DNA from 3 places in the Mesorhizobium sp. M0870 genome. Region 3 is predicted to be linked to each of the others. Evidence: riboswitches for the same ligand, from Rfam matches in the RefSeq annotation. Region 3 holds a riboswitch; each other region holds the start of a gene.

Region 1 (5,929 bases), on a different contig from region 3:
TGCGCGCGCGATCGGCCTGCCCGTCAACCTGCTGCATTTCGGGCTGCTGACGCTGCTCGCGTTGACCATCGTGGCCTCGCTGAAGGCTGTCGGGATCATCCTTGTCATCGCCATGCTGATCGCGCCGGGAGCGATCGGCTTTCTTTTGACGAAGAGCTTTGAGCGCATGCTCGCCATTGCCGCCGCGGCCGCCATCGGGTCGAGCGTCGTGGGAACGATCCTCAGCTATCACATCGACGCAGCCACCGGCCCGACGATCGTCGTCGTTCAGGCCGGCGTTTTTTTGCTTGCCCTGTTCCAGTCGAAGCGCCCAAAGCAACGGGTGCAACTGGGCATTTCGGGAGAGTAATCGCGGCCCTGACCCAGGCCGCACTCAAAGCCGGTTGCGGATCAGCATGGTGACGACGAAGAACGCGCCGACCGAGCTGGTGATGATGCCGATCGGCAGTTCCTGCGGCGGCAGCAGCGTTCGGGCCAGAAGGTCGCTGGCCAGCAAAAGCACCGCGCCAAACACGGCACAGCTGGCAACCAGGCGCAGGTGCAAGGGGCCCGCCAGCGGCCGTGACAGATGCGGGATCATCAGCCCGACGAAGCCGATGACGCCAGCGACCGAGACAAGGATAGCCGTCGAGAAGGCGGCGACGAGAAAGGTCATCCGGCGCATGCGCGCCACCGGCACGCCAAGGCTTTCGGCGGCATTTTCACCGGCCAGGAAAGCATCGAGCCGGCGGTGGTTCCACAGCGCGTAAGCCAGAATGGTCCCCGCACCCAGTGCGCCGAGCCAGATGTTGTCCCAGCGCGCCAGGCCAAGGCCGCCCATGGTCCAGAACAGCACGGAGTGGGCGGCGCGCTGATCGCCGGCAAAGACAAGATAGTTGGTCAAGGCGGTGAACATGAAGGACACGGCAAGGCCGGCAAGGATCAGCCGCTCCGGGCCTTGCCCCCTCACCCGCGCCACCAGCAGCAGGACGACGCCGGCAGCCAATATGCCGCCGGTGAAGGCCGCGACCGGCAATGTCCAGATGCCGAAACTGTCGCCGAAGACGGTGATAACGGAAACCGCACCCGCGGCGGCGCCCGACGACAGGCCGAACAGGAACGGGTCGGCAAGGTCGTTGCGGGTCACCGTCTGCAGCAGCGCACCGACGACGCCGAGACCGACGCCGACGCAGATGGCCAGGATCGTGCGCGGCAGCCGCAGGTCGACGACGATCTTGCCGACCGGTCCTGCCACGTCGTGCCCGCTGAAGCCGATTACACGACCAAGCGCGGCAACAACATCGGTCAGCGGGATCAGTGTCGAACCATAGGCGATCGACAGCAGAGCGAGAGCGGCGATCGCCGCCGCGCCCGCCAGCATGGCCAGTGCAAATGCCGGATGGCGCAAGCCTGGAAATGCGTCGCGTCTGTCAGGACGCGTGCGACGCACTTCCAGGATCTCTTGTTCATGCATGTCGTTGCCCCAAAACCGCTGCGCACTTTTGGGCGACAGGCATCAAAACGCTTCCGGATGCATGGCCTTGGCGATCTTGTCGATCGCTTCGATGTTGGCCGGGCCGGGAGTAAGTTCGGCATAGCGCAGCGCGACGAAGCGCTCGTTCTTGACCGCGTCGGTCTCCTTCATGGCCGGATGCGCCTTCAGGAAATCGAGCAGTTTCCTGTAGCCACCGCCATCCTGGTAATCGAGCAGGATGAGGAATTGCGGATTGCGCGACGCCACCGTTTCCCAGTCCGTATTGCCCCAACTGGTGTCCATGTCGGCCATAATGTTGTCGCCGCCGGCGGCTGATATCATGGCGCTGGGGATGGCGAATTTGCCTGCGGTGAACGGCTTGTCCTCGCCGGAATCATAGAGGAAGACCCGCGTTCCCTTGGCGTCGCCGACCTTGGCGGTGATGTCGGCGAGCCGCGTCTTCCAGCCGGAGACAAGCTTCTCAGCTTCGGCCTCCTTGCCGAAGATCTTGCCCAGCTTTTCGACGTCGCCATAGAGCAGGTCCATCGAGGCGGCGGGGCGGCTCTTGTCGAGATGGACGCAGCTTTCCGTCAGCACCAGCGTCTTGATGCCGTGCGGAGCAAGCGTGTCGGGCGTCACTTCACCACCCGGCTTCATGCCATAATACCAGCCGGCGAAGAAAAAATCGGGCTCGACCGCGACGAGGTTTTCGAGCGTCGGATATTTCGGCGCCAGTTCCGGGATCGAACCCTGCTCGGCCTTGAACTCAGGACCCACCTTGTACCATCCGGTGATGCCGGTCAGGCCGACGATCGACGGCTGCAGTTTCAGCGCGAAAGCCATCTCGGCCATGTTGAGATCCTGGATGACGGCGCGCTTCGGCGGCGCATCGAAGGTCAGCGGCTTGCCGCAGCTGTCGACAGTTACCGGGAAGGCCAGGGCTGTCGAGGCCAGCAGCGAGAAGGCAAGCGAAAAAGCAAGGCGTTTCAAGGGTTTGCTCCTGTGGACGGGATGATCGATATGGGACGGCTTCAATCAGGATGGCGGCGCGGCACGGTTCGGAACATCGAACACCGTCAGTTCGCGGTCTTCGGTCGGATGGCGCAGACGCAGCACATCGATGCCGAAAATTTCGCGAATCAGCTTTTGGGTCAGCGCTTCGCGCGGTGCGGCGAGCGCTTGCAGACGGGCATGGTTCATCACCGCCACCCTGGTGGCGAACGGTGCCACCAGCGCCAGATCGTGCAGCACCGCGATCACCGTCATCTCGAAGCCTGCCACGAGGTCGAGCAGTTCGCCGCGGGCGCGCGGGTCGAGATGGTTGGTCGGCTCGTCGAGGAACAGGATCTTTGGCTGCTGGGCGATGGCGCGGGCCAGTTGGGCGCGCTGGCGCTCGCCGCCCGACAGCGAGCCGATGGTGCGGCCAAGCAGCGGCAGCAGGCCGGTCCGGCGCAGCGCATCGACGACAATGTCACGCTCCTCGCTCCTGCGCCGTAGCCGAGCGTGCGGGACCCGGCCCAGCTCGACATAGTCGATCACCGCCAGCCGCGGATCGGGCTGGTCGGTCTGGCCGACCACGGCGATATGCAGTGCCCGCTCGGCGGCGGAAATCCTGTCCAGCCGGCGCCCGCCGAGGTTCACCTCGCCGGAACTTGGCCGCAGCATGCCCGACAGCATGCGCAGCAGCGTCGTCTTGCCGGCGCCGTTGGGACCGATGATGGCTAGGCGATCGCCAGCGGCCACCGAGAAGCTGACCGCCTGGACCAGATCCCGCCCGTTCGCCATGGCGCAGAGGTCACGGGCTTCGAGAAGCGCTACGGGCATCGGCTGCCCGCCAGATTGCCGGGATGGCAAAGCGTGCTCACGATGATGCGATGATCGATAGAGCCGTCCAACTTTCCGTCACTTTCCAAAACTGGCGACGGAAGGAAGCTGGCGAAGCGGCCGACAAGACCGGGATTCGCGTTTCCTCCCGGCACACCCCGTCCGGTCAACTCAGTGATGGCAGGTCTCCTGGCTCGCGGGTCGTTGCGCCATCCTGCCTTCCCAGCCTTGCCGGCCAGTGGCATTCACGGATTTTGCTCGCCGCTTACAGTTGCGGGGGCAGCCACGGCCTCGACCCCTGGGGATCTCACCGTGTTCCCTTTTCACCCCTCGCCTTTCGACTCGGGGACCATCACCGCTTCAGCGTAGATTTCCCCCAATCGCTTCGCAATGAATTTCTCGGACGGAGTGGTGGGCCGGCTAGGGGAAACATGCATTTCCCGCTCTCGATATGTAATAACATTACGCATTTAGAGGATGCCGCCTGGCGCTGTCAAGTGAAGCCTGCCGAATTTGGCTCGTCGGCGGCAAGGGGCGCTCCAACGCTGCGCCATATCGGTGCGACTGTGACGGGATCGGTGCGATTGCGCGGGATGCGCAATTTCGATCAAACTGGCCGCGCCAGGAAACGGCAGGATGATCTGGCCAATGCGAGGAGCAAAATGAACCCGACCGAGAAAGCGCTGTGGTTCGTCGAAAGTCATCTGCCGGAGGCGATCTCGCTTGACGATGTCGCGCAAAGCAGCGGCGTGTCGCGTTTTCATGTGACGCGGGCTTTCGGCGCTGCCACGGGCCGCTCGGTGATGGGCTACATGCGCTCACGCCGGCTCACCGAGGCGGCGCGCAAGCTGGCCGGCGGGGCGCCCGACATTCTCTCCGTCGCGCTCGACGCCGGCTACAACTCGCATGAGGCGTTCACCCGTGCCTTCCGCGATCAGTTCGGCACCACGCCGGAACTGGTGCGCGCGCAAGGCACACTCGACAAGCTCGACCTCGTGGAGCCGATCCTGATGGACCAGTCCTTCCTCACCAATCTCGAACCACCGCGTTTCGAGACCAGCCGGCCGTTCCTGATCGCCGGCCTCGGCGAACGCTACAGCTGCGAAACCAGCGCCGCCATTCCGATGCAATGGCAGCGCTTCGGCCCCTATATCGGCAACATTCCGGGCGAGGCCGGCGACGTCGCCTATGGCGTCTGCGTCAACGGCGACGATGCCGGCAATTTCGACTACATCGCCGGCGTCGAAGTGTCTGATTTTTCCGACCTGCCGAGGGAATTCAGCCGGGTGCGGGTGCCGGCGCAGAAATATGCGGTCTTTGCCCACCGCGAACACATCTCGACCATCCGCCGCACGGTCAATACGATCTGGAACAAATGGCTGCCGGCTTCCGGCCACGAGATATCGGATGCGCCGGAATTCGAACGCTACGGCCCTGAGTTCGACCCACGCAGCGGCAATGGCGGGCTGGAGATCTGGATACCGGTGAAGGCGTAGTCGGTCAGGCCATCGGCAGCGCCGGCCAGCGATCGACTATCCCGCCGCCGGAAAACACAGCGATCGACCCGAACTGCTGCAGCACGGCTTCGCTCTGCGTCGGCCTTAGAAACGCGTAGTCGCCGGGCTTTGCGGTCGCGTCGGCGGGCAAGCCCATGAATTGCTGGTTGGAGGACAGGCCGAGCAGCCCGTTCGCCTTCATGCCTTCGGGGAAGACGGGCTCGGCCATCCACTTGCCGCCATAGAGATAGCAGCCCTTGCGCGGGAAGCGGCCGAGCGCCTGCAGCAGGCGGGTGACGGCCGGCGGGCCAGGCAGCATCGGCTCGACCATTTTCAGGATCGGCGTGGCGATGAAGGCCGCCGGCTGGAAGCCGTCGAGGCCTGGCGTATCGAAATCACTGGGCAGCACAAAGGCCGAGCCCATCGAAACCTCGTTGGCCATGCCGCCATGATGAAGCAGCGCGGTCTTGCTGCCGCCGATGTTCAGGATACGGCGCTGGTCGGCGCCGAGACAGGCGACGAACGCCGACGCCTGCGCCGACGCCTTGGCCAATGCCTTTGCCGGTCCGCCGAAAAGGCCGGGAATGAGCGGCGCATGCGCCTCGTAGGCCATGACGCCTTCGCAATGCAGCCGGGCCGGCAACGCGCTCAACGCCTTCGACAAGGCCTCAGGATTGGCGAACCCGCCGCGATGCAGCCCGACATCGATCTCGAAAGCGATGCGCAGGCCGATGCCGAGTTCGCCAGCGAGGGCGCCATATTCCGCCAGTCTCTCCTCGCTGTCGATCAGCCAGCAGACACGCGACCAGTCAACATTACCCTTCACCAGCGCAGCCCTTGCCGCACCGATCGGCATCGGCTTGCCATAGAGCAGATCGGCATCCGGGAACGCCTTCAGCACCGCCTCGCTGATCGGCGGGTGAAAGGTCATGAAGCGCTCACTGCCGAGCGCCTTGCCGATATGCGCAAGCAGCGGCAGGCAGGCGAGCGATTTGTCGACCAGCCGCACGGCCAGGCCGGGATCCAGTCTCTCCTTTACCAGGGCAATGTTGCCGTCCAGCCGGTCGCGATCGAGCAGCAGGCAGGGCTGGAAGATGCCGGCTTCCTTCAGCGCATCGGACAGGGTGGAAAAATAGGTGCTCATCATTCGATGCCG
Region 2 (5,929 bases), on a different contig from region 3:
ACCGCACTCGTAGGCGGAAAGCTTTTCGGGATCGGGATTGCGATAGGCCACCAGGAAGGGTGCGGCCAGCAACGCCAGGCCGACAACCAGCGCCACGCCTATGAACAGGACGATGGGCAGGTATGAGCTCAAGAGTGCGTTCATGCTCGGCTTTCCGTTGGCGCCAATCCACTTTGATTACAGCACCGGACCCTAATGCGGAAGCGTGACAGTTTAACCGCTGAACCGTTTTAAGGGCCTATGCTGCAACGCGGCGAGGGTTAGCGCAGCACTTCCAGCGAAGCAAGTCAAACCTTGTTCAAAACACCGACCTGGACGGCATATCGCGGCAAACTGGTCCGATCCGCTCCTGTTTGATTTCCTTCGCTTTTTACTCCACTTTTCTCTCCTGACATGGATGCCGCCAAAACCCTGCTAGCATGGGTTGGAATCAGCCATTCGACCCTCGGTCAAAACACTTCAAAGTGATGCCTGCATGAAGGAAAAGATCTCGCTCCCCACGGCCCGTCGCATCGCGCTTGCCGCCCAGGGGTTTCTCGATCCCCGCCCGACCGGCACGCCTGACCGCCGACATTTTGCCCGCACCCTCTCCCGCACCGGCCTGCTGCAGATCGATTCCGTCAGCGCGGTGGTGCGCGCTCATTATATGCCGCTCTATTCGCGCCTTGGCCCCTACCCGTTCTCGCTGCTCGACAACGCGGCCGTGACGCGCAAGCGCACGGTTTTCGAATACTGGGGGCACGAGGCCTCCTTCCTGCCGGTCGAGACGTACCCGCTGATGCGCTGGCGCATGCAGCGCGCCGAGCGCGGCGACGAAATGTATCTGGGCCTCGCCAAATGGGGCCGCGAGCACGCCGCCTACATCGAAGAGATCTACCGCCAGGTCGCCGAGCGCGGCCCGATCGCCGCTTCCGCGCTCGAAGGCCAGAAAGGCTCGGGCGGCTGGTGGGGCTGGAGCCATGCCAAGCACGCCTTCGAATGGCTGTTCTGGGCCGGGCGCATCACCACGGCGCACCGCCGCGGTTTCGAGCGCTTCTATGACCTGCCCGAACGCGTGCTGCCGCAGGCGATCCTCGATCTGCCGGTACCGGCAGCCGAGGACGCGCACCGCGAATTGCTGCGCATTTCTGCCCGCGCCCACGGCGTGGCGACTTCAGGCGACCTGCGCGACTATTTCCGCCTGTCGCCGGCCGACATGAAGGGCCGGCTGGAGGAACTGGTTGAAACGGGCGAGCTGCTGCCGGTGCGTGTCGAAGGTTGGGACAAGCCGGCCTATCTTCATAAAGACGCCCGCCTGCCGCGCAAAGTCGAGGCCCGCGCCCTGCTGGCGCCGTTCGATCCGGTCGTCTTCGAGCGGTCGCGCACCGAGCGGCTGTTCGATTTCCACTACCGCATCGAGATCTACACGCCGGCCGACAAGCGGCAATATGGCTATTATGTCCTGCCGTTCCTGCTCGGCGACAGGATCGTGGCACGCGTCGACCTCAAGGCCGACCGTCCGGCCAGCATACTGCGCGTCCATGCGGCCTATGCGGAGCCCGGTGCACCGCCTGAAACCGCTGCAGAGCTGTTCGAGGAATTGAAGCAGATGCAGGGCTGGCTCGGACTCGAACGCATCGAAGTGACGCCTGCCGGGGATTTGGGTCCGGCGCTGCTGAGCGTGATCAGCGACGGGCGCTCTTGACATCAGCCGTCGGCTGCAGCCGTTTGAGGGAGTTTTGTCGGCCTAGGTTCAATGATGGCATCGCAAGAGGTTCTCGACCTGATTCACGAAGCGTTGATTGCGCATGGGATCAGCGCCATCCGTGGACAGAACGATGTCAGGATTGAACTGGAAGACCTGCGCTTTGAAGCCCAAGTTTTCGACAAGGAGCCGTCAGGCTCGGGTCGTAGGCTTGTTCTCGAAATCTACGTCTTCTCACCGTTGCTAGGCACTCAGCCGGTCATCGAATCTTTTGTTGGACTGGGCGACACGCGTGAACAGGCGATTTTCCAAGCATTCGGAAAATTCCTGATCGGTGTATTTCATGTGCTGATCGAGGGCCTTGCGGAGCATGTTTGCGAGAACATGCAAGCCGAGATTGCATTCTGGCAACGGAATGATGCTGGCTGGAAGATCTACGGTGGACCTGTGATCACACAGGCTGCAGTGGAATGCACTCTCAACCGGACATATCCAGCGTTTTATGCCCGCTTGGAAAAACTGTTCACGGCTAAGGTTCGCCCTGGCAGTCATTTCATCCGGATATTCCTGGCGAGCTATGGCGGAGCACTGGTCGGCAACGAAATTCTCCTGGACAACGAAACTTGGCCGGAAGGTCAAGAGCTCCTCGTTGATCAGGACTGGCACCACGGCGACGGGTACCAGGCGCTGCGTCAGGTCATCCTTGCGTTGCCGGGAGATAACAATTGAGCCAACGTACACAGGCTAGCGGATAAACAATGGATTCAAAGCCGGGCTGACCCAAGAGGTGCAGGAGTGCCTCGATAGGATTTCGTCCTTTTCATGGGACGTACATGCGCAGGCAATCCGAAAACGCTACCCTAGACCTGCTGGAGACACATTTGGCTTCAAAGTTGATGGCATTTACTTCGATGTGGGTGACAGCGCCGGATGGCTGGACCGGCAAGATGGAGATATCCTTCTGACGGCTTTCGTTACAGCTTTTCCTGATCCCAACAACGAAGATGGCATTCGCGAAGAGCGGTCAGTGGTAGTGAAGCGTCCCCGCCCCTGATTTCAGATTGCCCCTGCGTTGCGTTGACACCGCTGCCCGCAAAAGCCTAAATCCGGTTCAGATGGTCTCTTGCCCGCAACGGCAAGAGCTAAGAGGGAATGCGGTGCGGGGCAAAATCCCAAATCCGCGGCTGTCCCCGCAACTGTAAGCGAAGAGCCAAGGCCGAAAGCCACTGGGGAGTTCCCGGGAAGGCGGCTACCAAGGCGATGACCCGCGAGCCAGGAGACCTGCCGTCTGCGACTTTAGAATCCGATCGCCCGGCGGGTTTCCGGGCAAGGAGCCCGATCTTGGACCACGACAGCAGTTTTTCGGCTGGCACAGCGGATATTTCGTCCGGCCATGATGATGCCTTGGCCGGCGTCACCATCATCGTCTGCGCCTCCTGCCGCGATGAGACCGGCGCCGACGCTCATCCCCGCGCCGGCGAATTGCTGGCGGACGACACGCGCCGCGCCGCATCCGGCGACGACATCCGCATCCGCAGCGTCGAATGCCTCGGCAATTGCAAGCGCCGCCTCAGCGCCGCCATCCTGCGCGACGGGTGCTGGAGCTATGTCTTCGGCGACCTGACCACGACCAGCGGCGCCGACCTCGTGACAGGCGCCAAGCTCTTCGCCACCTCGAAGGACGGCCTGATTCCATGGCGCGGCCGCCCCGATAGCCTGAAGCGTGGCCTCGTTGCCCGCATCCCTCCCTTAGACCTGCTGAAGGATTGACCATGACTGCCCCAGATTCGCCTGCGAACCTCTCCCGCGTTCCCTGCACCGTCGTCACCGGCTTCCTCGGCGCCGGCAAGACGACGCTGGTCCGCCATCTCCTGGAAAACGCCGGCGGCAAGCGCATTGCCATCATTGTCAACGAATTCGGCGACATCGGCATCGATGGCGAGATCCTCAAGGGCTGCGGCATAGACACCTGCCCGGAGGAAAACATCGTCGAACTGGCCAATGGCTGCATCTGCTGCACCGTCGCCGACGATTTCGTCCCGGCGCTCGACAAGATCCTCGCGCTGACGCCGAGGGTCGACCACATCCTGATCGAGACTTCGGGCCTGGCGCTGCCCAAGCCGCTGGTCCAGGCGTTTCAATGGCCGAGCGTAAAGAGCCGCGTCACAGTCGACGGCGTCATCGCCGTGGTCGACGGGCCGGCATTGGCCGAAGGCCGCGTCGCCAACGACATGGATGCTTTGCAGGCGCAGCGCGCCGGGGACGAGACGCTCGACCATGACGATCCGGTGGAAGAAGTGTTCGAGGATCAGATCGCCTGCGCCGACCTGATCATCCTGTCGAAAAGCGACCTGATGGACGCCGCCGGCACCGCCCGCGCCAACGCCATCATTGGCGAACACTCCGCCCGCGCCGTGAAGATCGTGCCGACGTCGCATGGCAAGGTCGATCCCTCCGTGCTGCTCGGGCTCGGTCTCGCCGTCGAGGACGACATCGAAAACCGCAAGTCCCACCATGACGGCGCATTCGACCACGAACATGACGACTTCGACACGTTCATTGTCGACATTGCCTCGATCGCCAATCCCGATGAACTGGCAAAGCGTGTCGCCACAGTCGCCGAAGAAGAAAACGTGCTGCGTGTAAAAGGCTTCGTCGAGGTCGGTGGCAAGCCGATGCGGCTCTTGCTGCAGGCCGTCGGGCCGCGCGTCAATCATTACTATGACCGCGCCTGGACCGCGCAGGACGACCGCCGCTCGCGTCTCGTCGTCATCGGCCTGAAGGGGCTGAACCGCCCGGCGATCGAGCGTATACTCGCCGGCTGATCTCGGACACGGGTTGCGATGCACATCCTCACCACGACATCCGCCTCGCTCGACGACCTCGCCGAGCCGGTCGATCTGCGGCAGACGCCGGCGGATATCGTGGCCCTGTCCTTCACCGACAGCGACCTCGCCGGACTGGCGGCAGCCTGGAAGGCCGATGCCGGCCGCCTGCCCTCGATGCGGCTGGCTGCCCTGCGTGACCTGCGCCATCCCATGTCCGTCGACCTCTGGGTCGACAGCGTCGCCCGTCACGCCAAGGTCATCCTCGTGCGCATCCTCGGCGGCTACGACTGGTGGCGCTACGGCTGCGACCAGCTTGCCTCGACCGCCCGCGCACACGGCATAAAGCTGGCGCTGCTGCCCGGCGAATGCCGCGACGAGGATCTGCGCCTGATCGAAGCCTCGACGCTGCCGCGCGAGGAGCTCGATGGCCTGCTCGACTATTTCCGCGAGGGCGGCCCGGCGAATATGAGCGCGCTGGTGCGGAGGCTGGCGCGACTGGCGGGACAGGATGCGGCTTTTGCAGAGCCGGTTCCAGTGCCGAAAGCCGGGTTTTATGAGCCAGGACTTGGGGTCGTTGGTGATCCTTCACACCCCCCTCTGTCCTGCCGGACATCTCCCCCGCAAGGGGGGAGATCGGACTTCATCAAAGCCGGCTCTTTTCCCGTTTCATTAGAAGCTGACGCGTCCGCAACCTCGACAATTGGCGAAATCTCCAATGACAGCGCAATCTCCCCCCTTGCGGGGGAGATGTCCGGCAGGACAGAGGGGGGTGTGAAGGAACTCGACGCTGACAACGTCAACGCTCCTATCATCCCCATCCTGTTCTATCGCTCGATGCTATTGGCCGCCGATGTCGCGCCCATCGATGCGCTTTTCCACGCGCTCCGCCAGCGCGGCATCAATCCGGTCCCCATCTTCGTCTCCAGCCTCAAGGACCCCTCATCCCTGGCGTTCGTGGAAACCGCACTCGCCGCGCTCAATCCCGCCGCCATCATCACCGCGACCGCTTTCGCGTCCGGCGCCGAACCCGGCATTGAAACCCTGTTCGACCGCGCCGGCGTACCGGTCTTCCAGGTCATCGTCGCCACCACCCGCCGCGACGTCTGGGAGACCAACCAGCGCGGCCTGGCGCCCGCCGACCTCGCCATGCATGTCGTGCTGCCCGAACTCGACGGCCGCATCCTGGCCGGCGCCATTTCCTTTAAGGGCGAGAGCGAGATCGATCCAGCACTTGGCCACCGCGCCTTTGCCAACCGGCCGGAACCGGATCGTGTGGCGCAAGTGGCTGACCGCGTCGCGGCCTTTATCCGCCTGCAGGAGACAGCCCGCGCCGAACGCAAGCTGGCCATCCTGATGCCGGATTATCCCAGTGCCCCCGGCCGCACCGGCTACGCCGTGGGTTTGGATGTCCCGTCCA
Region 3 (5,929 bases):
AGTTGTCGCTGCCGGCGAACGCGCTGCCGGTGATGGCCAGAACGGCGGCGGCAGCAATAAGGATCTTGTTCATTTTAATCTCCTGAATTCTGGATTTCGCCAGGACGGCAGACACAGCTGCCGTCGCTTGCGAAATTGGCTGTTAGCGACCGAAGAGGTTACGGTCGCTGCCCTGAGCGGGCGTCTGGGCAGCCGGTTCCGAGGTCTTGGTGGAAGCCGTGTACGACTGGTCCACTGCGGCGGCAGGCTGGTTAGAGCCGTTCGAACCGTAGTTGTCGCTGCCGGCGAAAGCGCTGCCGGAGATGGCCAGAACGGCGGCGGCAGCAATGAGGATCTTGTTCATCTTAAATACTCCTGAATGTCTGAATTTCGCCAGGGCGGCGGGCGAGCCCGCCGTCGACTGGGAATCGGCTGTTAGTTGTTGCCGAAGACGTTGCGGTCAGCACCCTGGGCAGGCGCCTGAGCAGCCGGTTCCGACTTCTTGGTCGAAGCGGTGTACGAGCTGTCGACAGCAGTGGCTGCCGCGGCGTTCGAACCGTAGTGGTCGCTACCAGCGAAGGCGCTGCCGGAAATGGCCAGAAGGGCTGCGGCAGTGAGAATGATCTTTTTCATTTTTGTACTCCAGTATCGTCTTTTTCCGTCCGTCTAGCGGCGTGTCTTGGAAATGAAATCGCGTCGTTCGGACAGCCCCGATGTGGGAGGGCAACCCCGCCTTTTCCAATCACGAAGTTGTTCCGTGTGGACCATGAATCCACACCTTGAAATTGTGCCAAGGGAATCTACGGGTATATTTTTCTTCTTTAAATCAGCATGTTAAGTGTAACCGCTGGATGGATCACTGACTGTTTCAGAGGCCCAGCGTTCACACCGTCCTGCACGCACCGTCAACAGAAACGAACCGTTCGGTTCGATTTTAGATCGAGCTAATAGTCACTTTTCGAAACCGTTAACCTTTTTTGACCCCGCCAAGGGGTCCGATTCGGGGATATCGCAGCCGGCAAAATGGTCATCCGGGAGGTGGATTTCAGCCCGCGACGGTCTGCGGGAACGTTCGCAGGCCGTGTCGCGCCGCATGGATACGATGTCGTTTTCATGCCGACGGCGCGCCCCCGATCGTGGTTAGATCATACCATCTCAGGTGCCGCTTCGTGACGACGAGGCGGAGAATTGGGAAGCCGGTCAGAATCCGGCGCTGCCCCCGCAACGGTGGTGGAGTTCAAGTCGCAACGGGAGACCACTGGGCAACTGCCTGGGAAGGTGTCGCGATGGTCCGCAAGGACAACTCCAGAGCCCGGAAACCAGCCCGAGATTGTTAGACTCGACTGATCGCGGTGGGCGGTCAAGAGGTGGATAGCGCATGTCTGGCACCTAGCCGGCCTGCGTTTCAATCCTTCCTCCATCACCACCAGTTCAGTCCTTAGAAACGAGGACAGGACATGGATACCCGCAACGACATGCTAAGGCTCCTGAAGGGGCGCCGGCAAGGCTTTTCGCTGGAGCAGCCCTTCTACACCGATCCGGACTACTTCAAGCTCGACATGGAGCTGATCTGGTATCGCGACTGGCTGTTCATCGGCCATGATTGCGAACTGCCGAAGCCGGGCAGCTACATCACCGTGCAGATCGGCGACTATCCGGTGGTCCTTGTCCGCGACCAGCACGGCAAGATCAACGCCTTCCACAATTCCTGCCGCCATCGCGGCAGCCGTGTATGCAACACGGAGAAGGGCACGGCGGCAAAGCTCGTCTGCCCCTATCACCAGTGGACCTATGAGCTGGACGGCCGCCTGCTGTTTGCCCGCCAGATGGCCGACGGTTTCGACAAGAGTGATTTCAGCCTGAAGCCGGTCGCCTGCGAGAGCGTCGGCGGCTACATCTTCATCTGTCTGGCCAAGGAGCCGGCGGATTTCGCGCCGATGCGGGCGATGATCGAACCCTATCTTTTGCCGCACCGGTTGCGTGAAGCAAAGATCGCCTTCGAGAGCACGATCGTCGAGAAGGGCAACTGGAAGCTGGTCTGGGAAAACAACCGCGAGTGCTATCACTGCGCCGCCAATCATCCTGAGCTGTGCAAGACCTTCCCCGAGGCTCCGACCGTGACCGGCGTCAACGGCGCCGACAGCGACCCTGAAATGGTCGCGCACTGGGCCAAATGCGAGGCATCAGGCCTGCCGAGCAAATTCCGCATCGATCCGGCAGGGCAGTACCGCGCCACCCGCGCGCCGCTGCTGCGCGATGCCGTCAGCTACACCATGACGGGAAAACGGGCGGTCCAGAAGAACCTGTCCGACAGCGTTTCAACCGACCGCATCGGCTCCTTGCTGCTTTATCATTATCCGACAACCTGGAACCATATCCTCGGCGACCATGCCGTCACCTTCCGCGTGCTGCCGATCAGTGCCACGGAAACCGCGGTGACGACAAAATGGCTCGTCCACAAGGATGCGGTCGAAGGCGTCGACTACGATCTCGCTGAGCTCACCCATGTCTGGACCGAGACCAACGACCAGGACCGTCGCATCGTCGAGGAAAACGCCTTCGGCATCTTGTCGCCGGCCTACGAACCAGGCCCCTATTCGGAGCTGCATGAGGGCGGCGTGATCCAGTTCGTCGAGTGGTACGCGTCGTTCATCGGACCGCGCCTTGCAGAAGGCGACCGGCCGGCCCTGCGCAGCGTCGCCTAGCCCAGGGGACAAGAGGATGAATGCGATGACGGACCTTGGCCTCTATCGCCATCTCGACCAGATGACGCCCTGGAACGACAGGCTGCAGGTGCTGGAAGTGATCGGCGTCAGTGACGAAGCGCCTGACGTGAAGACCTTCACCTTCCGCTCCGACAACCAGACCTGGTTCCGCTACAAACCGGGCCAGTTCGTGACGCTGGAATTACCGACATCGGACGGGCCGCTGATGCGCACCTACACGCTGTCGTCCTCGCCGTCGCGGCCGTTCTCAATCGCGGTGACGGTCAAGGCGCAGGCGGGCAGCACCGGTACGCGCTGGATGTTCGACCATCTGACGCCGGGCTCGCACGTCAAGGCCTATGGGCCGACCGGCGACTTCTCGCTACACAGCCACCCGGCGGCCAAATATCTGTTCATTTCGGCCGGCTCCGGCGTGACGCCGATGATGTCGATGCTGCGCTGGCTGAACGACTGTGCGCCATGGACAGATGTCGGCTTCGTCAACTGTGCGCGCCGCCCGGAAGAGATCATTTTCCGCAAGGAACTCGAGCTGCTCGGCAGCCGCATGCCCGGCCTGTCGCTCGGCTTCATGATCGAGGAGCGGTCGAGCCGCGAGGGCTGGTTCGGCCATATGGGCCGCATCGACGCGATCCGGCTGCCATTGCTGGCGCCCGATTTCCGTGAGCGCGAGATCTTCTGCTGCGGCCCCGATCCCTTCATGCGCGCCGTGCGCGGCATGCTGAACGCCGCCGGCTTCGACATGGCGAAATACCATCAGGAAAGCTTTGCGGCGCCTGCCGTGGAGGAGATCCAGGCGCCGTTCTCGCCACTGCCGGAAGACGGCGCCGCCGTTGCCGTCGAGGCCGTGACGCCGATCCGGTTTTCGCTTTCCGATGTCGATGCCGAATGCGTCGCCGGCCAGACCGTGCTGCAGACGGCACGCGCCTCTGGGGTGCGGATTCCCGCCGCCTGCGAGTTCGGCCTGTGCGGCACCTGCAAGGTGAGGAAGGTCGCGGGCGACGTCGAGATGAGTCACAATGGCGGCATCCTCGATCACGAAATCGAGGACGGCTTTATCCTCGCCTGTTGCTCGAAGCCGCTTTCTGCGCTTGAAATCGAAGCGTGACCGGCTGCGCTCGCCCGAGTCTGCGCCATCTTGCCAAAAACCCTGCAAATGGTTAGACGCCTGCAACGGTGGGGTTGACCGTAAGGCCCGAAGATCATCTCCGCGGCCTGCTCGGCGGGGGAGCAAACATGCGACAATCCGGCATCTATGCCATTGCCAGCAAGGATATCGTCTTTGAATCCTTCGACGGCGAAGCCGTCGTTCTTGACCTGACCACGGGCAAATATTTCGGCTTCTCTGATTCAGGCAGCAGACTTTGGGATGCACTGTCGTCCGGCGTGCCTGCCTCCGAACTGGTCGGCGCCGCGACCGGAATTGGCGCCCTCGATGCCGCCGCGATTGACGGCTTTGTTTCACAATTGCTCGAATTCGGTTTGCTGGCGGCCGTAACCGATGGCATGGCAAGACCGGTTCCAAGCGAATTGCTGGCTCAGCTCGCCGCTGCCAGAGAGCCCCTCAAGGTCGACATCCATGACGATCTCGCCGATCTCATTGTCGTCGATCCCATCCACGAGGTCGAGGAGCCCCTCGGCTGGCCCGCGGTGAAGCAAGCCAACTGAAGCGCCCATCAGGTTCTCGTTGCCGGACAGCTCCGGAACAGGCAAACCCATGCCGAACATCACTCTCGAAAACCTGGCTGACTACGCACGTCATGTCCTGGCGCAAGCAGAGAGCAGCGCCGCGCATTATCCACTGACCCGCAAGGCGAGCTTGCCGCATCTGGATCTGACCGCGCATGTCAGCGCCGGCGCGTTGGCGGATGCCTTCGCTCATGGCTTTGTCACGGCTCCGGGCAGCCGAACGCCTGCCGACATCTGCCGCGTCTTCGTCGCACATCCCGGTATTGACGGCATCGCGGTACCGGCCAGTTGGGGCCAGGGACCCTTCACGCAGCATGGCTTCGCCACCCAACTGGCGGAAGCAGGATTGCGCGGCAACCATTTCCACGACCTGGATTTCTGGCAGTTCTATGATCCGCAACGTCGCGTTGGCGTGCAATTGATGGCTTCGGCCGACGCCTTTCCGCCGTGGGAGCCGGGAGCGCCGCTGCGGGCTTTCCTGCATTGGGAATATGGGGCGCGCGGCATGCGCCTTGCCCATGCCGGCACGCTCGGCGCCAATGGCAAGGGCGTGCTGCTGGCCGGTGCGGGCGGGGCCGGGAAATCTGGAACCGTCGCCGCCGGCCTCCTCAACGGACTGGACAGCGTCGGCGACGACTATGTGCTGGTCGACCTCTCCAACGGCGTGACTGCCCGCCCGTTGTTTTCAACACTCAAGCAGGATCCCCAGGGATTCGCTCGGCTTGGGCTGAAGCACCGGCTGCCGGCGCATGGCCCGCTTAACTGGCAAGGCAAATATGCGTTTCACATTGATGACATCGCTCCCCGGCCGGTGCCTGAAACTCTCGACATCGTCGCGCTGTTGGCGCCACATATCGGCGGTGGTGGGGCAAGTTCGATCGTGCCGGTGTCGCGCAGGGATGCCATGATCGCCTTGGCGCCGTCGGGCATAGCGCAGATGCCGGGCGAGCGGGAGAGCGGCTTTCGCTTCTTCAGCGACCTGACCCGCCTGCTGCCGTGCTATCGTCTGTCGCTGGGGACGCAGCCTCAGGAGATAGCCGGCACGATTGCGGACTTTCTCGCGCGGGGCGATTCGTGAAACTGAGCGTGATAATGCCCGTCTACAACCGTGAGCGCTATGTCGTTTCGGCATTGCGCTCGCTGGTGCGGCAGCGGGACGCCGCCGATCTCGATATCATCGTCATCGACGACGGCTCGACCGACGGCTCTACTGAGGCCGTGCGCTCGATGATGCGCGAAAACCTCTGCATCCGACTGTTCCAGCAATCCAACATGGGCGTAGCCAGGGCGCGCAACGCCGGGCTGCGGCAACTGCCGCCGGATGCGGAGTTCGTGTCATTCCTGGATTCGGACGACATCTCGCTGGCCGGACGGTTCAAGGCCGATCTCGCCCGCTTCGAGGCTACCCCCGGGCTTGAGCTGACCTATTCGCTGATGACGCTGGTCGACCGGATCGACGATGAGCGGCTGAAACCGGCAGTCGACAGCCGCACGATGACGCTTCGGGGAATTTCGCTGAGCGCCGCCGTGTTCAGCAG

Evidence for each region. Region 3 has a riboswitch for cobalamin ahead of NKH97_RS18025 (aromatic ring-hydroxylating oxygenase subunit alpha). Riboswitches for the same ligand answer to the same signal wherever they lie in the genome.
Region 1: another riboswitch for cobalamin. It lies ahead of NKH97_RS25165 (ABC transporter ATP-binding protein); the one in region 3 lies ahead of NKH97_RS18025 (aromatic ring-hydroxylating oxygenase subunit alpha).
Region 2: another riboswitch for cobalamin. It lies ahead of NKH97_RS28030 (DUF1636 family protein); the one in region 3 lies ahead of NKH97_RS18025 (aromatic ring-hydroxylating oxygenase subunit alpha).

Annotation. Positions count from the first base shown of each region.
Region 1 covers NZ_JAMYOI010000025.1:21,677-27,605, reverse strand. Annotated here, with positions in the region: gene NKH97_RS25180 (metal ABC transporter permease) at 1-349, shown strand, start outside; gene NKH97_RS25175 (FecCD family ABC transporter permease) at 374-1,360, opposite strand; gene NKH97_RS25170 (ABC transporter substrate-binding protein) at 1,496-2,443, opposite strand; gene NKH97_RS25165 (ABC transporter ATP-binding protein) at 2,489-3,277, opposite strand; cobalamin riboswitch at 3,440-3,646, opposite strand; gene NKH97_RS25160 (AraC family transcriptional regulator) at 3,940-4,773, shown strand; gene NKH97_RS25155 (DSD1 family PLP-dependent enzyme) at 4,778-5,917, opposite strand; gene NKH97_RS25150 (D-arabinono-1,4-lactone oxidase) at 5,917-5,929, opposite strand, start outside.
Region 2 covers NZ_JAMYOI010000032.1:27,011-32,939, reverse strand. Annotated here, with positions in the region: gene NKH97_RS28045 (NADH-quinone oxidoreductase subunit A) at 1-144, opposite strand, end outside; gene NKH97_RS28040 (winged helix-turn-helix domain-containing protein) at 476-1,684, shown strand; gene NKH97_RS28035 (DUF6348 family protein) at 1,739-2,413, shown strand; cobalamin riboswitch at 2,784-2,987, shown strand; gene NKH97_RS28030 (DUF1636 family protein) at 3,026-3,454, shown strand; gene cobW (cobalamin biosynthesis protein CobW) at 3,457-4,509, shown strand; gene NKH97_RS28020 (cobaltochelatase subunit CobN) at 4,528-5,929, shown strand, end outside.
Region 3 covers NZ_JAMYOI010000014.1:311-6,239, forward strand. Annotated here, with positions in the region: gene NKH97_RS18010 (DUF680 domain-containing protein) at 1-73, opposite strand, end outside; gene NKH97_RS18015 (DUF680 domain-containing protein) at 143-343, opposite strand; gene NKH97_RS18020 (DUF680 domain-containing protein) at 415-612, opposite strand; cobalamin riboswitch at 1,120-1,321, shown strand; gene NKH97_RS18025 (aromatic ring-hydroxylating oxygenase subunit alpha) at 1,437-2,684, shown strand; gene NKH97_RS18030 (FAD-binding oxidoreductase) at 2,710-3,810, shown strand; gene NKH97_RS18035 (PqqD family protein) at 3,939-4,370, shown strand; gene NKH97_RS18040 (serine kinase) at 4,420-5,469, shown strand; gene NKH97_RS18045 (glycosyltransferase family 2 protein) at 5,484-5,929, shown strand, end outside.